DNA from 4 places in the Mesorhizobium sp. M0904 genome. Region 1 is predicted to be linked to each of the others. Evidence: predicted binding sites of a transcription regulator. Region 1 holds the regulator's gene; each other region holds the start of a gene.
The links. The regulator LexA, encoded in region 1, represses DNA repair genes until DNA is damaged. The targets are predictions, from matches to a motif close to TGTTCNNNNTGTGTTCNG.

Region 1 (4,212 bases):
GTTGTCCCAATCGGCAATGTGACGTTCGAACACCCTGCGCCCTCCCTGGCAATATGGCCTTGCAACCTGGCCGCGAGCATCGCGCGGCGCGTCGTCGCCAGCCTCACGATTCCAGCTCTCGCATCAATCTCAAGTGACAGCCGCCTTGATGGCGAAGCGCGCATCCTTCCACGCACCGGTGCGCAGGATCTCCTCAAGCACTTCGACGGCCTGCCAAACATCGGCATAGCCGACATAGAGCGGGGTGAAGCCGAAGCGCATGGTCGATGGCGCGCGAAAATCGCCGATCACGCCACGTTCGATCAGCGCGCGCATGATCTGATAGCCATGCTCATGCATGAATGAAATCTGGCTGCCGCGTTTTTCTCCATCGCGCGTGCTTTCGAGCGTGAGGTCGTAAGTGCCGCACTTTGCCTCGACAAGCTCGATGAACAGATCGGCCAGTGCGATGCTCTTCTTGCGCACCGCAGTCATGTCGACATCGTCCCAGATGTCGAGCGCGCCCTTCAGCGTGCGCATCGAAAGGATCGGCTGGGTGCCGCACAGAAACCGGCGGATGCCGGTGCCGGCCGCATAGCCTGGCTCGAAGGCGAAGGGCCGTGCATGGCCCCACCAGCCGGTGAGCGGCTGCTGGATGTCGGCAAGATGCCGCTCAGCCGCATAGATGAAGGCAGGCGCGCCCGGTCCGCCATTCAGATATTTGTAGGTGCAGCCAACGGCAAAATCGGCGTTGGCTTTGTCGAGCTCGACTGGCATCGCGCCGGCGGTGTGGCAGAGATCCCAGACGATCATCGCCCCGGCTTCCTGGGCCCTGCGCGTCAGCGCCGGCATGTCGCGCAGTTCGCCCGATTTGTAGTTGACGTGGTTGACCAGCACCACGGCGGTGCGATCGTCGATCAGCTCCTCGATGGTCGGCGCGTCGACCGCCGAGAGGCGCAGCAGCGCATCTTTTCGCGTCGAAACCACACCCTCAGCCATGTAGAGTTCTGTCGGAAAACTATCGCCCTCGGCGACGATGACCTGCCGCTCCGGTCGCATGGCCATGGCGGCGTGCAGCAGCTTGTAGATGTTGACCGACGTCGTATCGCAGACCACCGTCTGGCCGACCGCGGCACCGATCAGGCGCCCGAGCTGGTCGCCAAGTTCAAGCGGCATGTTGAACCAGCCGGCCGTGTTCCATGCGCGGATGAGATCATGCGACCATTCTTCGGTCGCGGCCTTGTACAATTCATCGAAAGCGGGCCGTGAAGCAGCTCCTAGCGAATTGCCGTCGAGATAGATCACTCCTTGCGGCAAGACAAAGCGGTCGCGCATCGCGCCCAGCGGATCCGCGGCATCCATCGCCTTTACGGCCACGAGATCGGGAATTCCCGTCATGATTTGCCTGCTCCCCCAAAAAATCCAACGCAACGCCGGACACGCATCAACTGTTCTTCTGTTCTTCCATTACCTGGTTGCGCGTAGCAAGGCTCCACCGGCGAGAAGCAGCCTGACCAGGCGGTGGAAACCTGGAGTTAGCCCGAGGTTGGCGTTTTGAGTTCGTTTCGTTCACGGCGCATTGACCAAACCGCACAGTCGATAGGGGTTCACTTCCGTGCCCTTTGCCGACCGACGGCCGATGCCAGTGCCGCCTTCTAGGAGGCGAGAACGGCGCAAACGAAAGCAGAATCAAGGCGATGAGGCTCGCGGCGGCGAAAATACGGTACGCCGGTAGGGGACGTCGTTTGTTTCCCGAGCCTTAACGCATTCATTAAACTTTAAACAGTTGCGGAACACAACTGGAACAGATAGTGTCTGTTCTGGGTTTGTTTTCTGATTCTGTTGGGGGTCGCTATGCTGACACGCAAACAACACGAACTGCTTATGTTCATCCACGAAAGGTTGAAGGAAAGCGGTATCCCACCTTCCTTCGACGAGATGAAGGAAGCGCTCGACCTGGCTTCCAAATCCGGAATCCACCGACTGATTACGGCGCTGGAGGAGCGCGGCTTCATTCGCCGTTTGCCCAACCGGGCCCGTGCACTGGAGGTGCTACGCCTGCCTGACTCGATCGCCCCCGGCCTCAATGCGGCACGCAAGTTCTCGCCGAGTGTCATCCAGGGCAGTCTTGGGCAAGGTGCCCCTCGGCAGGGAAAGCCGACATCGTCGCGCGTCCCTGCAGCCGGCAATGACGACGATGTCGTCGCCGCCGTTTCGATCCCGGTAATGGGCCGCATCGCCGCTGGTGTGCCGATCGATGCTATCCAGCACCAGACGCATTCGATTTCGGTGCCGCCGGATATGATCATGGGCGGCGAGCATTATGCGCTCGAGGTCAAAGGCGATTCGATGATCGAGGCTGGCATTTTCGACGGCGACACGGTGATCATCCGCAACGCCGATACGGCGAGCCCCGGTGAGATCGTGGTGGCCCTGGTCGACGAGGAGGAAGCGACGCTGAAGCGGTTCCGCCGCAAGGGCGCCTCGATCGCCCTGGAGGCCGCCAATCCGGCCTACGAGACGCGCATCTTTGGACCAGACAGGGTCAAGGTGCAGGGCAAGCTCGTTGGGCTGATCCGCCGCTACTGAGTTGCGCCCTTGGTGCCGGCTTTTGGATTGTCGGCCCGGTATGGCGGCAGGCCGCGCGCCGCGCGTGAAAATTTCCGCTGCACGTGCCAGGGCCGGTATGATTTTTCGACGGCGAAGCGGATTTCGGCGCGTGTTGCCGCTTGTGGATCGAAATAGACGGCCGCACTTCCCGCGCGCGCCAGTTGCCGTTTGGTGACGACGAGGACCAGCCGGTCGTAGTAGCAGGGATTATGGGCGGTGGCGTCGTCGATGACGATCAAGCTGGCGAAGGCGCAGGCTGGCCGTGCGGTATCGCGGTCCTTGGCTTGCGCAATGATCGCGCCGGATGGATGCCTGGCGAGGCAGAGACCGTCCGTGCAAATGAACGGCATGCCCGGCGGTAGGTCGGCCGGATCGGCAATGTCGAATTGCGGATCGTTCTTTCCAGGTGTTTCCGGCGCGACGATAGCCTCTGATGTGAGCGCGCGTTTCCAGTTGTCGATGGTGAACTCATTCGGGCGTGCCCGGTTGACCGCGAGCTCACCGCTGCCGATCGGCAGCGCGACCAGCCGTGCGTCCTCCGAGATCAATACGTCGGGTACGCGCGTCTGGGTTGTCGTTAGCAAGCCGGCGAGCGCAAAAGGAATTGCCGCGAGCCGCAACCAGGTCGTCGCCATGCTGGCAACGACGAGGGCGATCGTCACCAAAAGGACGGATCTCAGCGAAATCAGCCCCACCGCATCGATTGGCGAGCGCTCGGAGATCCACCCGGACAGGGCGATCATCGCCGTCAGCCCTTTGCCCATCACGTATAGGAAAGGCCCATCCGCGCCGAACGGCATCGCCAGCGCGCTGAGCACGGCGAAGGGCATGACGACCAGTGAGACGATGGGCATGATGGCCAGATTGGCGAACAGGCTGAGCGGCGCCACGCGCTGGAAATGCCATAGGGCGAAAAGCGCCGTGGCGCTCCCTGCAATGATCGAGGTCATCGCCAGGCCGCCCATGCCCAGCAGGACCTTTCGCGTGGCGAGGCGTAGCGGCGACCGCCGCGGCGGCGGCGTGGTGGCCCTGCCGGCGCGGTAGTCGGACCAGCCGGCATAGGCGCCGACAAGGGCCGCCGTCGCGGCGAAGGACATCTGGAAGCTCGGACCGACCACCTCGTGTGGCGACACCAGAATGACCGCGATGGCCGAGATCGCCAGGTTGCGCATGGTGAGCGCGGCCCGGTCGAACAGCACGGCGATAAGCATCACCGCCAGCATGATGAAGCTGCGTTCGGCCGCTACCACAATGCCGGAAAAGACGAGGTAGGCCGCAATCGAAAAAAGCGCGGCGGCCGCGGCATATTTCTTGACCGGCCGTCGCGATGAGAAATCGGGAAACAGCGCAAAGGCGCCGCGTAGCAGCGCCATGATGGTGCCGGCGACCAACGCCATATGCAGCCCCGAGATAGAGATGATGTGATAAATGCCTGTACGCCGCATCGCTTCGTTGATCTCCTCGGGAATGCCTGCGCGCACGCCGACGATCAGCGCAGCAGCAATCTCGCCCTCGGCGCCGCCGATGCGGCTGCGGATATGGTCGGCGATGGATTCGCGCGCGTCTTCGATCGCGGAAGAAAGCCGCGCGGCAAGCGGCATGCTGCTCGACGACACGACTTTC
Region 2 (4,212 bases), on a different contig from region 1:
CCTCGCGGAAAACCTCTGATGTGCCGATCCACAGCACCGGCAATCGCGGCCCCTGGCTTAGGATCAGGCTGACGAGCGACAAGGCAAAACCGGCAACGACCCCGGCATCGCGGGTCGCGGCGCCATGAAACTCGCTCACCGCCGCCTTCGGCAGGCCGCCGCTCAGCGCAGCATCGAGGCGCTCGGCGCCGGTGCGCAAAAACGCATCGGGCGGCGCCACGGCGAGGCCGCGCCGGACAATGGTCAGATTCCGAGCGGGTGTCGGATGCCGAGAGGGTGTCAGACTCTGACGAGGGACATCCGCGTCAAACGACGAACTGGCCGGCGCCTCCAGGCGCTCGGGCAAGGTCCCTTCGATCTTCGCGATCTGGCGGCGCAGGGCAAAAACAGTCTCCCGCGCCACGGCGCTTGTCGCCATGACGGTCAGCTTCCACTCACAATTGTTCCCGTTATGTTCCTATAGATTCCAGAGGCCGCCCGAAGAGTCAAGCGGAGTCATGGGGAATTTATTCCCAGAAAGAGCAATCCGAGCTTTTCAAGGAAACCGCTCGGGAGCCTGGGGTTGATAAAAAGGGGGCGGCTTTTGACTCTAGCCTGAAGCCAATTCTGAAGCGACGCGTCTCAAATATTGGGCGGTAAAGTCGGCGATTTGATCGACTTCTTCATCGTCATATTTGCGAAAGCTAAAGCGGCTGAAGCTAGGGTCGATAGCTTGGAGGGTTTTTCGTAGGGGACCGCGAAAATTCCTCATTTGATGGTTCCCCTCATATGCCAATACGTCTGCGCATTGAAGCGGTGGGTGCCTAGTTTTTGAGCCGAAATTGAAAGTCGCCGATTTTCCCGGAAAATGCCGCTGGACTTGCTGGAACGCCTCAGTCGCCGCCGCGCTGTACTGGTTGGCTTCATGGACGAATGCGATGTTATCGTGGCCTTCCGATGCGAGTTTCTCCCACGTGCTGCGAAGGGCCCATTGCAGGCAGATGTAGTACCAGCCGCGTACCATGTCTTCCGGCTTGATGGCTAAGCTATGTTTGTGAGCCAAGACCTCGCTCAGTTTCCGCCTGTCGACGGCGGCGATAATGCCCCGAATGTAGTGGTTTTTGACTACCGGCAGGATGCGCTTGACGTGTCTATCTCGCTCTTCACGGGTCCACCCTTCGTACTCCCCATGCCTGTTATGGCAATCGACCGAGTGGTGAATTTTTATCGGCGCCTTCGCCACGATCCACTCGAGGGTCCAGATCTGCCAGTCTTCTTTTGAAGCCCAAACGGCGGATACGGAAAGAATTTGCGAGTCATGGTCAGTGCCAGATTCGTCTAGGTAGACCTCAATCACGACCACCAAACCTTCCCGAGGGGCAAGAAAGGTGTCGCGGAACTCTAGGACGCGCCTTCCACCATTTCCGTCGACTCATCGGCTCGAAATTTGTTCAGCACGGTACCACCTCCTCAGTGCGTACGCGAATTACGACACGCTGAATTTATTCCTGCTTATGATCCTGGGGCAAAGGCGGCAGCCCGACCATTTGCCGAGTTCGGCCTGAAAGCCTATATGCCGGGATCAAAGGACAAAGCATGGCTCGCATCTACCAAACACGCATCTGGCACGACCAGCTTTCGCCAACGATGGAGGAAATCGAGCTCCTGGCGCTGGAGGCCTATGCCCATCTGCCGGAGGACTTTCGCAAGTTGACCGGCGAGATCGTCATTCAGATCGCCGAATTCCCGACCGACGAGATCATGGACGACCTTTCGCTGGAAACGCCCTTCGACCTGCTCGGCCTGTTCGAGGGGCGCGGCATCGCCGAGCGCTGGAATCCGCAGACCGGCGAGGGGCCGAACCGCATCACCCTCTATCGTCGCGCCATCCTCGACTACTGGGCCGAGAACGAGGAAACGCTGGGCGACATCGTCACCCATGTGCTGATCCACGAGATCGGCCACCATTTCGGCCTGTCGGACGACGATATGGAGAAGATCGAAGAGGCAGCGGAGTGAGCGACCCCGCTCCTCGTCATCCTGGGGCGGAGCAAGGAGCGAAGCGACGCGGCGCAGACCCCAGGATCCATGCCGTGATAGTGATGCAGTGCGCCGGCGGTGCAGAACCGAACGCTCATCATCCCGTTCTGGGTAACGGGGCTATCCCGATCGGTGGTAGATCACACTAGACTAATCCTGATCCGCCGTGCCCTTCGGCAGAGGTAACGGCATGGATCCTAGGGTACTCCGCGACGTCGCTTCGCGACTGCTACGCCCTAGGATGACGAAGGACGAGCGCTTCAGCGAACCTCCCTACCAATCGCTGAGCTTGGTGTCGGGGCCGTATTCCTGGCCCTCGATGTCCTTCACCACGGCCTGGCCGCAGCGCATGGTCTTGGCTTCCTGGTCATAGGCATAGGTCGGCGAGCCGAACAGGTGCCAGCCCTTGTTCAACGCCGCCGTCACCTTGTGGCAGAAGCTGGAATCGTCCGGACCGGACAGAAAACGGTAGAGTTTCATTCTTCAATCCTGTCGTCAGTTGCGTTAGTCATGCGCGAACAGCGGCGGCCTTCGCCAGCAGTTTTTCGGCCTGCGCCAGATGCAGCCGCTCGACCATCTTGCCGTTCAGCGCAACTACCGCCCTACCGGTATTTTGGGCGAGCGCGAAGGCATCCTTGACCGCGCGCGCTTCGGCTATTGCTTCGGGCGACGGTGCAAAGGCGCGGTTCGCGGCTTCGATCTGAGCCGGATGGATCAGCGACTTGCCGTCAAAACCCATGGCGGCCGCTTCCGTGCACTCGCGCGCAAACCCGTCCATATCGCGAAAATCATTGAAGACGCCATCGAGCAGGTCGAGGCCGCCGGCACGCGCCGCGAGCACCATTTGCATCAGCCATGGCACGAGATAGCGCCGATCGGGCGTGGCGAGAATGCCGGTGTCTTTGACCAGGTCGTTCGTTCCGGCAACGAAACAAACCAGGCGCGAGGCCGGGTCGCGGCCGAGCTCGGCAATCGGCCCGATATTGAGCAGCGCCTTGGGCGTCTCGATCATCGCCCATAATTTGACCTCGTCCGCGATAAAATTGTCGTCTAGCACGTCGCCGGCCTCGAGGATGTCGCGCGGAGTGTCGACCTTGGACAGCAGGATGGCGTCGGGCGTGCATTTTGCCGCGGCCAGCAGATCGTCGGCGCCCCATTCGCTCGACAGCGCATTGATGCGCACCACCATTTCGCAGCGCCGGTTGGAACGGCCGGCGAAAATCGCCGCCAGTTTTTCGCGCGCGGAAAGCTTGTCGACCGGGGCGACGGCGTCCTCGAGATCGATGACGACGGCATCGCAGGTCAGCGGCGGAATCTTGGCCAGCGCCTTGTCGTTCGAGGCCGGAACGTAAAGCACCGAGCGGCGCGGGCGGTAGCTTTCGGTGATCATGTTCGATCTATGCCGCCTGCAGCCAGCCGAGGCAAGCCGTGCATAAAAACTGCACGTAATTTCGGAAAATCTCCTCGTCTGCGCCCCGCTTGCCACCCGGCAGAATGCGACAAGGGCGGCATGCAAGAGCAAACGAACTCCCGTTGGTCCGTGCCGTACCGGCTTCGCCGCGAAAGCTGGTGGCTCGTCGATCCGCCCCAGACTTTGGCAACCCTCCTCCCTTTCGTCCGCAAATCCCTGCCCACCGGCCGCATCAAAGCCGCCGAGAAAGCCCGATCATGACAGTATTCCTCTCGGCGGCGCCGAGCTATTGCAGCCGCTTCGGCGTTGCCGTCCTGCTCGTCGCGTTGGCCGATTTCTTCTTCTATGGCCAACCGGCGGGCATCACGCTTTTCCTGTTCGGCGTTGCGATTGCCGCGGCGAGCATGGCTCTCCGTCCTCTCGGCGTCTTCAACGATGGCAAGTTCTTGTTCAAGCCGGTTGCGCTGCTTGTGGGGCTGCTGCCGCTTGTGGAAAATGTCAGCGCACTGTCCGTCTCCATTGCGCTGGCGGCGATGGCCGTCTTCGTGCTTTCGCTGGGAGGGCGATTGCGACACGGGCTTGCCCGCGTTGCCGGCCAGCTTTTGACCTTCCTGCTCGCAGCGCCTTTTCGGTTCATCCGCGATTTCTTCCGCTGGCGCAAGGCGGCGCGGCGGCTTGGCCGACGACGCATGCGCCTTGCGGCGATCGCCGTCTGGGTCATGCCGCTGAGCCTCGGCGCAGTGTTTCTCGCGCTGTTCGGCGCCGCCAATCCGGTCATTGAA
Region 3 (4,212 bases), on a different contig from region 1:
CAGCCACGGCTGGCTCGAGGCGGTGCAGCTCAGCAAGGATCCTAGTGTCTACACCGTACTCTTCGAGGACAGCGCGGCACTTCTCGGCCTCGTTGTCGCCTTCGCCGGGATATCGGCGGCGGAACTGCTGGACATGCCGAAGCTCGACGGCGCCGCGTCGATCGGCATCGCGCTGATCCTGGGCGCAACCGCGATCTTCCTGGCGCGCGAAAGCAAAAGCCTGCTGCTCGGCGAGCCGGCTTCGCCCGAGGTGCAAATGAAAGTATTGGACATCGTCCAGCAGGACCCGGCGGTGCAGCGGGCGAATGGCGCGCTGACGCTGCATATGGGTCCGCAGGAGATCGTCGCCGCTCTGAGCATCGAGTTCGAGGACCACTTGTCGGCGCCCGAGATAGAGACCTGCGTCGAACGCCTCGAGACGCGGCTGAAAGCGGAGATGCCGGAGGTGACGCGGCTGTTCGTCAAGCCTCAGACCACCGGCACCTGGGAACGCCGGAGCAAGGCCTTGGCGGGGGCATCCGGACAAGAACCGGCCTAAGGAAAATGGCTTGAGGAAATCGATGCGCCATCGGACAGTCCCGGTTATGATCGCAGGCAAAAGCTCGGGAGGAACGAAGATGAAAATCGACGGCGGGTGTCATTGCGGCGCCATCACTTACGAGGCCGAGGTCGATCCGGAAAAGACCACCATTTGTCACTGCATCGATTGTCAGAAGCTAACCGGAACGGCCTTTCGCGTCACCGTGCCGGCGTCCCAGGACAATTACAGGATCACCAAGGGCAAGCCGAAAATCTACATCAAGACCGGTTCGAGCGGCGCCAAGCGCGCCCAGGCGTTTTGCGGTGAGTGTGGCTCGCATCTCTACGCCACGTCGGCGGGCGAGGGACCGAAGGTTTACGGCATCAGGGTCGGCACGGCACGGCAACGCGAGCAACTGGTGCCGAAAAAGCAGATCTGGCACCGCTCGGCGCTGCATTGGCTGCCGGAATTCGAAGGCACGACCATCATCGAGGAGCAGTAGCGCCAGATCCGGGTGAAGCCTCCGGTTCCGGCGTAGCTCTCAATCGTCGCATTCGACGACCCTTAGCCTCAACTGCCCGGTTTTCGAATCAGCGACGCGCGGGCTGCTTTCCGCTTTTGCTCCGCTGCCATTCGAACCAGCGGTATCCTCCGCCGGCTGCACGCCAAACTCCAGCGCCTCGATCTTTTGTCCGCGCCGGGTCACCTTCGATGTCGAGACCAGGATGTCGTCGATATCCTTGGCCGATTGACCGAAATGCGTCTGCAATTTGCGCACCCGCTCGTCGAGCCGGGAGACGTCTTCCATTAGCCGGATGACCTCGCCCTGGATCAGGTGCGCCTGCTCGCGCATGCGGGCATCCTTGAGGATTGCCTGGATGACCTGAATCGACAGCATCAAAAGCGATGGCGAGACGATGACGATCCGCGATCGATGCGCCTTTTGGACAACGGCCTCGAAATTCTCATGGATTTCGGCGAACACCGATTCCGAGGGCACGAACATGAAGGCGGTGTCCTGCGTCTCGCCCTGGATCAGGTATTTTTCGGAAATATCGCGGACATGCACCTCGATGTCGCGGCGGAAAGCCTGTGCTGCCGACTTCTGCAGGTCGGCGCCTTCGGCGGCACGGATGGCATTCCACGCCTCGAGCGGAAACTTTGCGTCGATGGCAAGTGACGGCGCGCCGTTCGGCATCTTCACCAGGCAGTCGGGCCGGCTGCCATTCGACAAGGTCGCCTGGAATTCATAGGCGCCGTGCGGCAATCCGTCGGCGACGATGGCCTCCATGCGCGACTGGCCGAAGGCGCCGCGCGTCTGCTTGTTGGAAAGGATCGCCTGCAATTGCACGACCTGGCCGGCCAGCGACTGGATATTGCCTTGCGCGATATCGATAACCGCCAGCCGTTCCTGCAGCTTGGCGAGGCTCTCATGCGTCGATCTCGTCTGCTCGGTCATGGTCTGGCCCAGGCGGCCGGTCATGGCATCGAGGCGCTGGCCGATCGACTGGGTCAGTTCCGCCTGGCGCGCCCCGAACACTTCGGCGATGGCGCCCATGCGGCCTTGCATTTCCGCCTGGCTTGCCAAGATGCCGGCCATCCGCACCTCGGCGTCACGGGCGTGGTCGGCGGCTTCGGCGGCCGCCACTGCACGCGCCTTGGCCGATCGCCAGAGCGCAACGACGAGCGCCACGAACAGTCCAAGGAACAGCATTGCGCCGAAACCCAGGGCTTGGCCGAGCGTGAGCGTGGTGGCGCCGAGGCGGGCGACAGGTTCGGACAGGATGGTGGCCAGATCGTTCATGCCGACAGCATAGATGATTCGGTCTGCCGGCACAGATCAAAACGTGAACGACCCGAAGCCGTCCCGGTTGACGCTTTTCCTGCGAGGTCTTAGGTGAGACGCCATGTCGATCAAGCCGCTTATCATCCTCCCCGATCCCGTCCTGCGCCAGGTTTCAAAACCGGTCGAGCGTGTCGATGGCGATTTGCGCAAACTGGCCGGCGACATGCTGGACACTATGTATGACGCGCCCGGCATCGGCCTCGCAGCGATCCAGGTCGGCGAACCCTTGCGCATGCTGGTGATCGACCTCGCCAAGGAGGACGAGACGCCGGCGCCGCACGTCTTCATCAATCCCGAAATCCTTGAAAGCTCCGACCAGCGTTCGGTCTATGAGGAAGGCTGCCTGTCGATCCCCGATTACTATGCCGAAGTCGAGCGCCCCGCCGCGGTGCGGGTGAAGTATCTCGATCGCGACGGCAAGCTGCAGGAGATCGAGGCCGAGGGGCTGATGGCGACCTGCCTGCAGCACGAGATCGACCATCTCAACGGCGTGCTGTTCATCGACCACATCTCAAAACTGAAGCGCGACATGGTGGTCAAGAAGTTCAAAAAGCTCGCCAGGGACAAGGCGCCGGGCAAGATGGTGGGATAGGGGTCGACGAATGCCCCTGCGTGTCATCTTCATGGGTACGCCCGAATTCTCCGTGCCGACGCTGCGGGCGATTGCCGGGGCCGGGCACGGGTTGACCGCCGTCTATACGCAGCCGCCGCGCGCCGGCGGCCGGCGCGGGCTCGAACTGACGCGGTCGCCGGCGCAGCGCGAGGCGGAGCGGCTGGGCGTCGAGGTGCGGACGCCGGTGTCGCTGAAGAGCGAGGCGGAGCAGGAGGCGTTCCGCGCCTTGCGCGCCGACGTCGCCGTGGTCGTCGCCTACGGGCTGCTTCTGCCCAAACCCATTCTCGAGGCGCCGCGGCTCGGTTGTCTCAATGGCCACGCATCGTTGTTGCCGCGCTGGCGCGGCGCTGCCCCTATCCAGCGCGCCATCATGGCCGGCGATACCGAAACGGGCATGATGGTGATGCGGATGGACGAAGGCCTCGACACCGGGCCGGTGGCAATGGTTGAAAAATGTCCCATTGGACCCGACATGACGGCCGGCGATCTGCACGACCGGCTGATGGTCCTCAGTGCTGCGCTGATGGTGCAAGCGCTCGAGCGGCTGGAGCGGAATACGCTGACATTTACCACACAGGCGGAGGTGGGGGTGACCTACGCCAAGAAAATCGATAAATCGGAGACTCGCATAGCCTGGCTGCGACCTGCTGGCGACGTGCACAACCAGATTCGCGGCCTGTCGCCCTTTCCCGGTGCATGGTGCGAGGCCGAAATCGGCGGCCGTGTAGAACGGCTGAAACTGCTTCGCTCGACGCTCTCGCAAGGCGCCGGCGAACCGGGAGGAATTCTCGATGACCGGCTGACGGTCGCCTGCGGGTCAGGCGCGATCAGGCTGGTCGAAGTTCAACGTGCGGGCGCAAGGCCCATAGCCGCGCAGGAGTTTCTGCGCGGGGCCAAGCTCGAAAAAGGAATGAAATTGTCATGAGCATGATGTCCATACGCGCGGCGACGCCGCGGGACCGCGAGGCGATCCGCCTAGTCGAAGAACACGCATTCGGCCAGCAGACGGAGGCCGGACTGGTCGACGCGCTGGTCACCGGCGGTGATGCCGTCGTCGAACTGGTGGCGGACGAAGACGGGCAAGTGGTCGGGCATATCCTGTTTTCACGGCTTTTCGTGCAGAATGGCGGCAAGAGCTTCCCGGCGGTGGCTTTGGCTCCTTTGGCGGTCGAGCCGTCGTTCCACGGCACCGGCATCGGCGGTGCGCTGGTCCGCGAGGCGCATATCCGCCTG
Region 4 (4,212 bases), on a different contig from region 1:
TTGCGCACCAGGCTGTGCATGCCGTCGCCGCCAACGACGTAACGTGTCGATATGATCTTCTCGCGGCCGTTTTCGACCACCGTCACGCGCGCACCGTCAGTGTCCTGAACCACCGCTTTGGCCTCGACCATGCGGTGGATCACGCCGCCGAGGGCGGCAATCCGCTCGGCAAACACCTGCTCGGTGAGATTCTGAGGCAGCATCATCAGATAGGGATGCCTCGACGGAAGCTTTCCGAAATCGAGCTTGAGCAGTGCCCGGCTGCGATCTCGGATGGCAAAATTCTGCAGCTTCAGGGCAAGTTCGCTCAGCCGCTGCGTGACGCCCAGCGGCTCCAACGCTTCCAGCGTCTGAGCGTGGATGACGCCGGCCCGCGAGGTCTGAAGGCCCTCCCCAAGCCTGTCGATCAGAACATGGTCGATCCCGGCCTGGTGCAGCACGATGGACAGCGCCAAGCCGGTCGGGCCTGCGCCAATAATCAGGACTTCCGTTTTATCTGGCAACATTTTCTCTCTCCATTTATCAACACATGTTGACTTTCTATCCGAAGCCATTGCATTTGTCAACAGCCGTTGGCATATGGATTTCATGAGCGAGAATCAGCAGAAGAAAACCAGCAAGTCGGACCGCACCCGCGCCCAGATCCTCGAAGCCGCGAGGCTGCTGTTCGCCAAGCACGGCTATGACGGCGCCTCCATCCGCGACGTCGCCGCCCATGCCTCGATCGATCCGGCCATGGTGATCCGCTATTTCCGCAGCAAGGACGAGCTATTCGCCAGGGCGGCGGTCGTCGACCTGAAATTGCCGGCCCTACAGGTGATCGACCGAACCGCCATCGGCAAGACACTGATCAAGCAATTTATCGAAATTTGGGAAGATCCGGCCAACGGTACCGGCATGGCAATCCTGCTGCGTTCGGCGACGTCGAACGAATTTGCCGCCGAAAAGTTGCGCGACGTATTTGCCAACCAGGTGAGGCCACTGGTTGCGGTGGTCGCTGATCCCGCCGATGCGGGCCGGCGGGCCGGGCTCATTTCCAGCCAGTTGCTGGGTTTAGCGATGTGCCGGTACCTGCTGCGGCTCCCGCCGGTCGTCGCCCTGTCTCACGACGAAATCATCCAGACCGTCGGCCCTACATTGCAGCGTTATGCCGTCGGAGAGGACGTGCCTTGAACAAGCCGTTCAGCGTGAGGCCGAGTCTGAGCCTCATGCGGCAAGTGCGCCGATCGATTGGCCATGACGCCGGCGTGTGCCGAACCAGCACGCAAAGGTTAATGGCCGCTGCGCAGCCTGTGCAAAAACCGCCCGGCCGCATGTGGATTCTCGGTGGAAAAGCTGTTCACAACACAACATGCTGCGGTGAACAAAGCAAGAAACTTCGGCCATCTCTGATTCGTCGCCGATTCGTTCCGGCTTTGAGCGGAACGTTAACGGCGAGAGCTGAAAACACCCCTCGAAATGATTAAAGCGCGTTAGGAAACATCAATAATTTCATAACGTTGTGCGAAGCAGATTGGCCAGCCACGACCATTCACCGGCAAAGGTTAACCGTGGTGCTCGCCTGGATGCCGCCTGCATGAATCGGGCCAGTTTCCGTGATTCAGCATGTGGTGAGGTACGCAGGCAGAAAACCCAGATGTAGCCGTGAACAAACCCTGAATCGGCGAGAGTCAGTGATTCGTCGCTGATTCGTTCCAGACTCGTTCCAACTGTTAATCGGGAACAGATTTTCTGGCTTGGAAGCGACCAATCGGCCTGCCCTCGGCACATTCCGCTTTCGCTTCGCGCCCGAAATCCCTATGTGTCGCCTGTCATACGCGGCCAATATGGGCGCGCTCCCGACAAGGCGAGGCGGAGAGCCTTATTTCCAGGCCGATGAACATCCATCCGAAACACACTGAACCGCTGATCCTGACCGGCCGAGACGTGACGGCCGTGCTCGGCCCAACCAACACCGGCAAGACCCATCTCGCCATCGAACGCATGGTGGCGCATGAAAGCGGCGTCATCGGCCTGCCGCTCAGGCTGCTTGCCCGCGAGGTCTATGCGCGCGTCTGCGAGAAGGTCGGCGCCCATAAGGTTGCGCTCATCACCGGCGAGGAAAAGATCCAGCCGGCTGGCGCGAAATACTCGGTCTGCACGGTGGAAGCGATGCCGCGCGAGACCGACGCCGCCTTCGTTGCCATCGACGAGGTCCAGCTCGCCGGCGATCTCGAACGCGGCCACATCTTTACCGATCGCATCCTGCATCTGCGCGGCCGCCAGGAGACGCTGCTGCTTGGCGCGGCCACCATGCACGGCATCCTGCAGCGCCTGCTGCGGGGCGTGTCGGTGGTGACCCGGCCACGGCTGTCGCATCTTGCTTATGCCGGCTCGAAGAAGCTGACGCGCCTGCCGCGGCGCACCGCGATCGTCGCCTTCTCGGCCGACGAGGTCTATGCCATTGCCGAGCTGATCCGCCGCCAGCAAGGCGGTGCCGCCGTCGTGCTCGGCGCACTCAGCCCGCGCACCCGCAACGCCCAGGTGGCGCTGTTCCAGTCGGGTGACGTCGACTACCTCGTCGCCACCGACGCCATCGGCATGGGCCTCAACCTCGACCTCGACCACGTCGCCTTCGCCCAGAACCGCAAATTCGACGGCTACCAGTACCGCAACCTGACGGCAGCCGAACTCGGCCAGATTGCCGGCCGCGCCGGCCGGCATTTGCGCGACGGCACCTTCGGCGTCACCGGCCAGGTCGATCCGCTGGATGAGGAACTGGTCAAGAAGATCGAGGCGCATGATTTCGACCCGGTGAAAGTGCTGCAGTGGCGCACCGCGCATTTCGATTTCGCCAACCTCGATGCGCTGAAGCGCTCGATCGAGACCAACGCCCCGGTCGAAGGCCTGACGCGCGCGCTGCCGGCCGTGGACGCGCAGGCGCTCGAGCATCTGTCGCGCGACGAGGACGTCCGGGCACTCACCACCGATGCCAGACGCGTGGCGCTGCTGTGGGAAGCCTGCGCGCTGCCCGACTACAGGAAGATCGCGCCGGCCCAGCACGCCGACTTGATCGCCTCCATCTACATGGACCTTGCCAGGCATGGCCATGTCGACGAGAACTACATGGCCGAGCAGGTGCGCCGTGCCGACACCACCGAAGGCGACATCGACACGCTGTCGCACAGGATTGCCCAGATCCGCACATGGACCTTCGTTTCCAACCGGCCCGGCTGGCTGGCCGATCGGGCACACTGGCAGGAAAAGACGCGCGAAATCGAAGACAGATTGTCGGATGCGCTGCATGAGCGGTTGACGAAACGTTTTGTAGACCGCAGGACTTCCGTCCTCATGCGGCGCCTTAGAGAAAACACGATGCCTGAAGCCGAAATCAGCCCAACCGGAACCGTCCTCGTCGAAGGCCATCATGTCGGCGAGCTGCAGGGTTTCCGCTTTACCGCCGACCAGAGCGCCGGCGGCGAGGACGCCAAGGCGGTGCGGGCGGCGGCGCAGAAGGCGCTTGCCGCCGAGTTCGAGGCGCGGGCCGAGCGCTTCGGCGCCTCTGCCAATGGCGATATCGCCCTGGGTTCGGATGGCACGCTGCGCTGGATCGGCGCGCCGATCGGCACGCTGGTCGCTGGCGAAGACGCTTTGAAGCCGCGTCTCGTCCTGCTGGCCGACGAGCAGCTCACCGGTCCGGCCCGCGACAAGGTTGCGGCGCGCGCCGAGCGCTTCGTCAATTTCCAGATCGAATCCCTGCTGAAGCCTCTGGTCGACCTCAAGAATGCCGAGCAGATCACCGGCATCGGCCGCGGCATCGCTTTCCAGCTTGTCGAGCATTTCGGCCTCATCAACCGTCGCGACATCGCCGACGAGATGAAGTCGCTCGACCAGGAAGGCCGCGCGGCGCTTCGCCGCCTCGGCGTGCGCTTCGGCGCCTACCATGTCTTTGTGCCGGCGCTGATCAAGCCGGCGCCGGCCGGGTTGATCACGCTGCTGTGGGCGCTGAGAAACGACGGCAAGGACAAGCCCGGCTTCGGCGATGTCGTTCACGCACTGGCCTCCGGCCGCACCTCGGTGGTCATCGATCCGACCTTCGACAAGACCTTCTACAAGCTTGCCGGCTACCGCAATCTTGGCAGGCGTGCTGTACGCGTCGATATTCTCGAGCGGCTGGCCGACCTGATCCGGCCGGCGACCAACTGGAAGCCGGGCCTCGGGCCTCGCCCCGAC

Region 2: a site for LexA is predicted at 1,417-1,434, ahead of NKH80_RS22545 (metallopeptidase family protein). Genes of this name have one in related genera too.
Region 3: a site for LexA is predicted at 2,357-2,374, ahead of NKH80_RS13960 (DNA recombination protein RmuC). Genes of this name have one in related genera too.
Region 4: a site for LexA is predicted at 1,691-1,708, ahead of NKH80_RS09395 (helicase-related protein). Genes of this name have one in related genera too.

What each region holds. Positions count from the first base shown of each region.
Region 1 covers NZ_JAMYOC010000008.1:195,908-200,119, forward strand. Annotated here, with positions in the region: gene NKH80_RS11310 (hormone-sensitive lipase) at 1-33, opposite strand, end outside; gene kynU (kynureninase) at 130-1,377, opposite strand; gene lexA (transcriptional repressor LexA) at 1,834-2,568, shown strand; gene NKH80_RS11325 (ComEC/Rec2 family competence protein) at 2,562-4,212, opposite strand, start outside.
Region 2 covers NZ_JAMYOC010000022.1:71,353-75,564, reverse strand. Annotated here, with positions in the region: gene NKH80_RS22555 (ImuA family protein) at 1-418, opposite strand, end outside; gene NKH80_RS22550 (DUF3800 domain-containing protein) at 590-1,342, opposite strand; gene NKH80_RS22545 (metallopeptidase family protein) at 1,576-1,998, shown strand; gene NKH80_RS22540 (DUF1737 domain-containing protein) at 2,293-2,499, opposite strand; gene NKH80_RS22535 (HpcH/HpaI aldolase/citrate lyase family protein) at 2,528-3,406, opposite strand; gene NKH80_RS22530 (DUF4153 domain-containing protein) at 3,688-4,212, shown strand, end outside.
Region 3 covers NZ_JAMYOC010000011.1:143,889-148,100, reverse strand. Annotated here, with positions in the region: gene NKH80_RS13970 (cation diffusion facilitator family transporter) at 1-538, shown strand, start outside; gene NKH80_RS13965 (GFA family protein) at 618-1,022, shown strand; gene NKH80_RS13960 (DNA recombination protein RmuC) at 1,062-2,324, opposite strand; gene def (peptide deformylase) at 2,428-2,958, shown strand; gene fmt (methionyl-tRNA formyltransferase) at 2,975-3,904, shown strand; gene NKH80_RS13945 (GNAT family N-acetyltransferase) at 3,901-4,212, shown strand, end outside.
Region 4 covers NZ_JAMYOC010000007.1:40,852-45,063, forward strand. Annotated here, with positions in the region: gene NKH80_RS09385 (FAD-dependent oxidoreductase) at 1-455, opposite strand, end outside; gene NKH80_RS09390 (TetR/AcrR family transcriptional regulator) at 442-1,173, shown strand; gene NKH80_RS09395 (helicase-related protein) at 1,876-4,212, shown strand, end outside.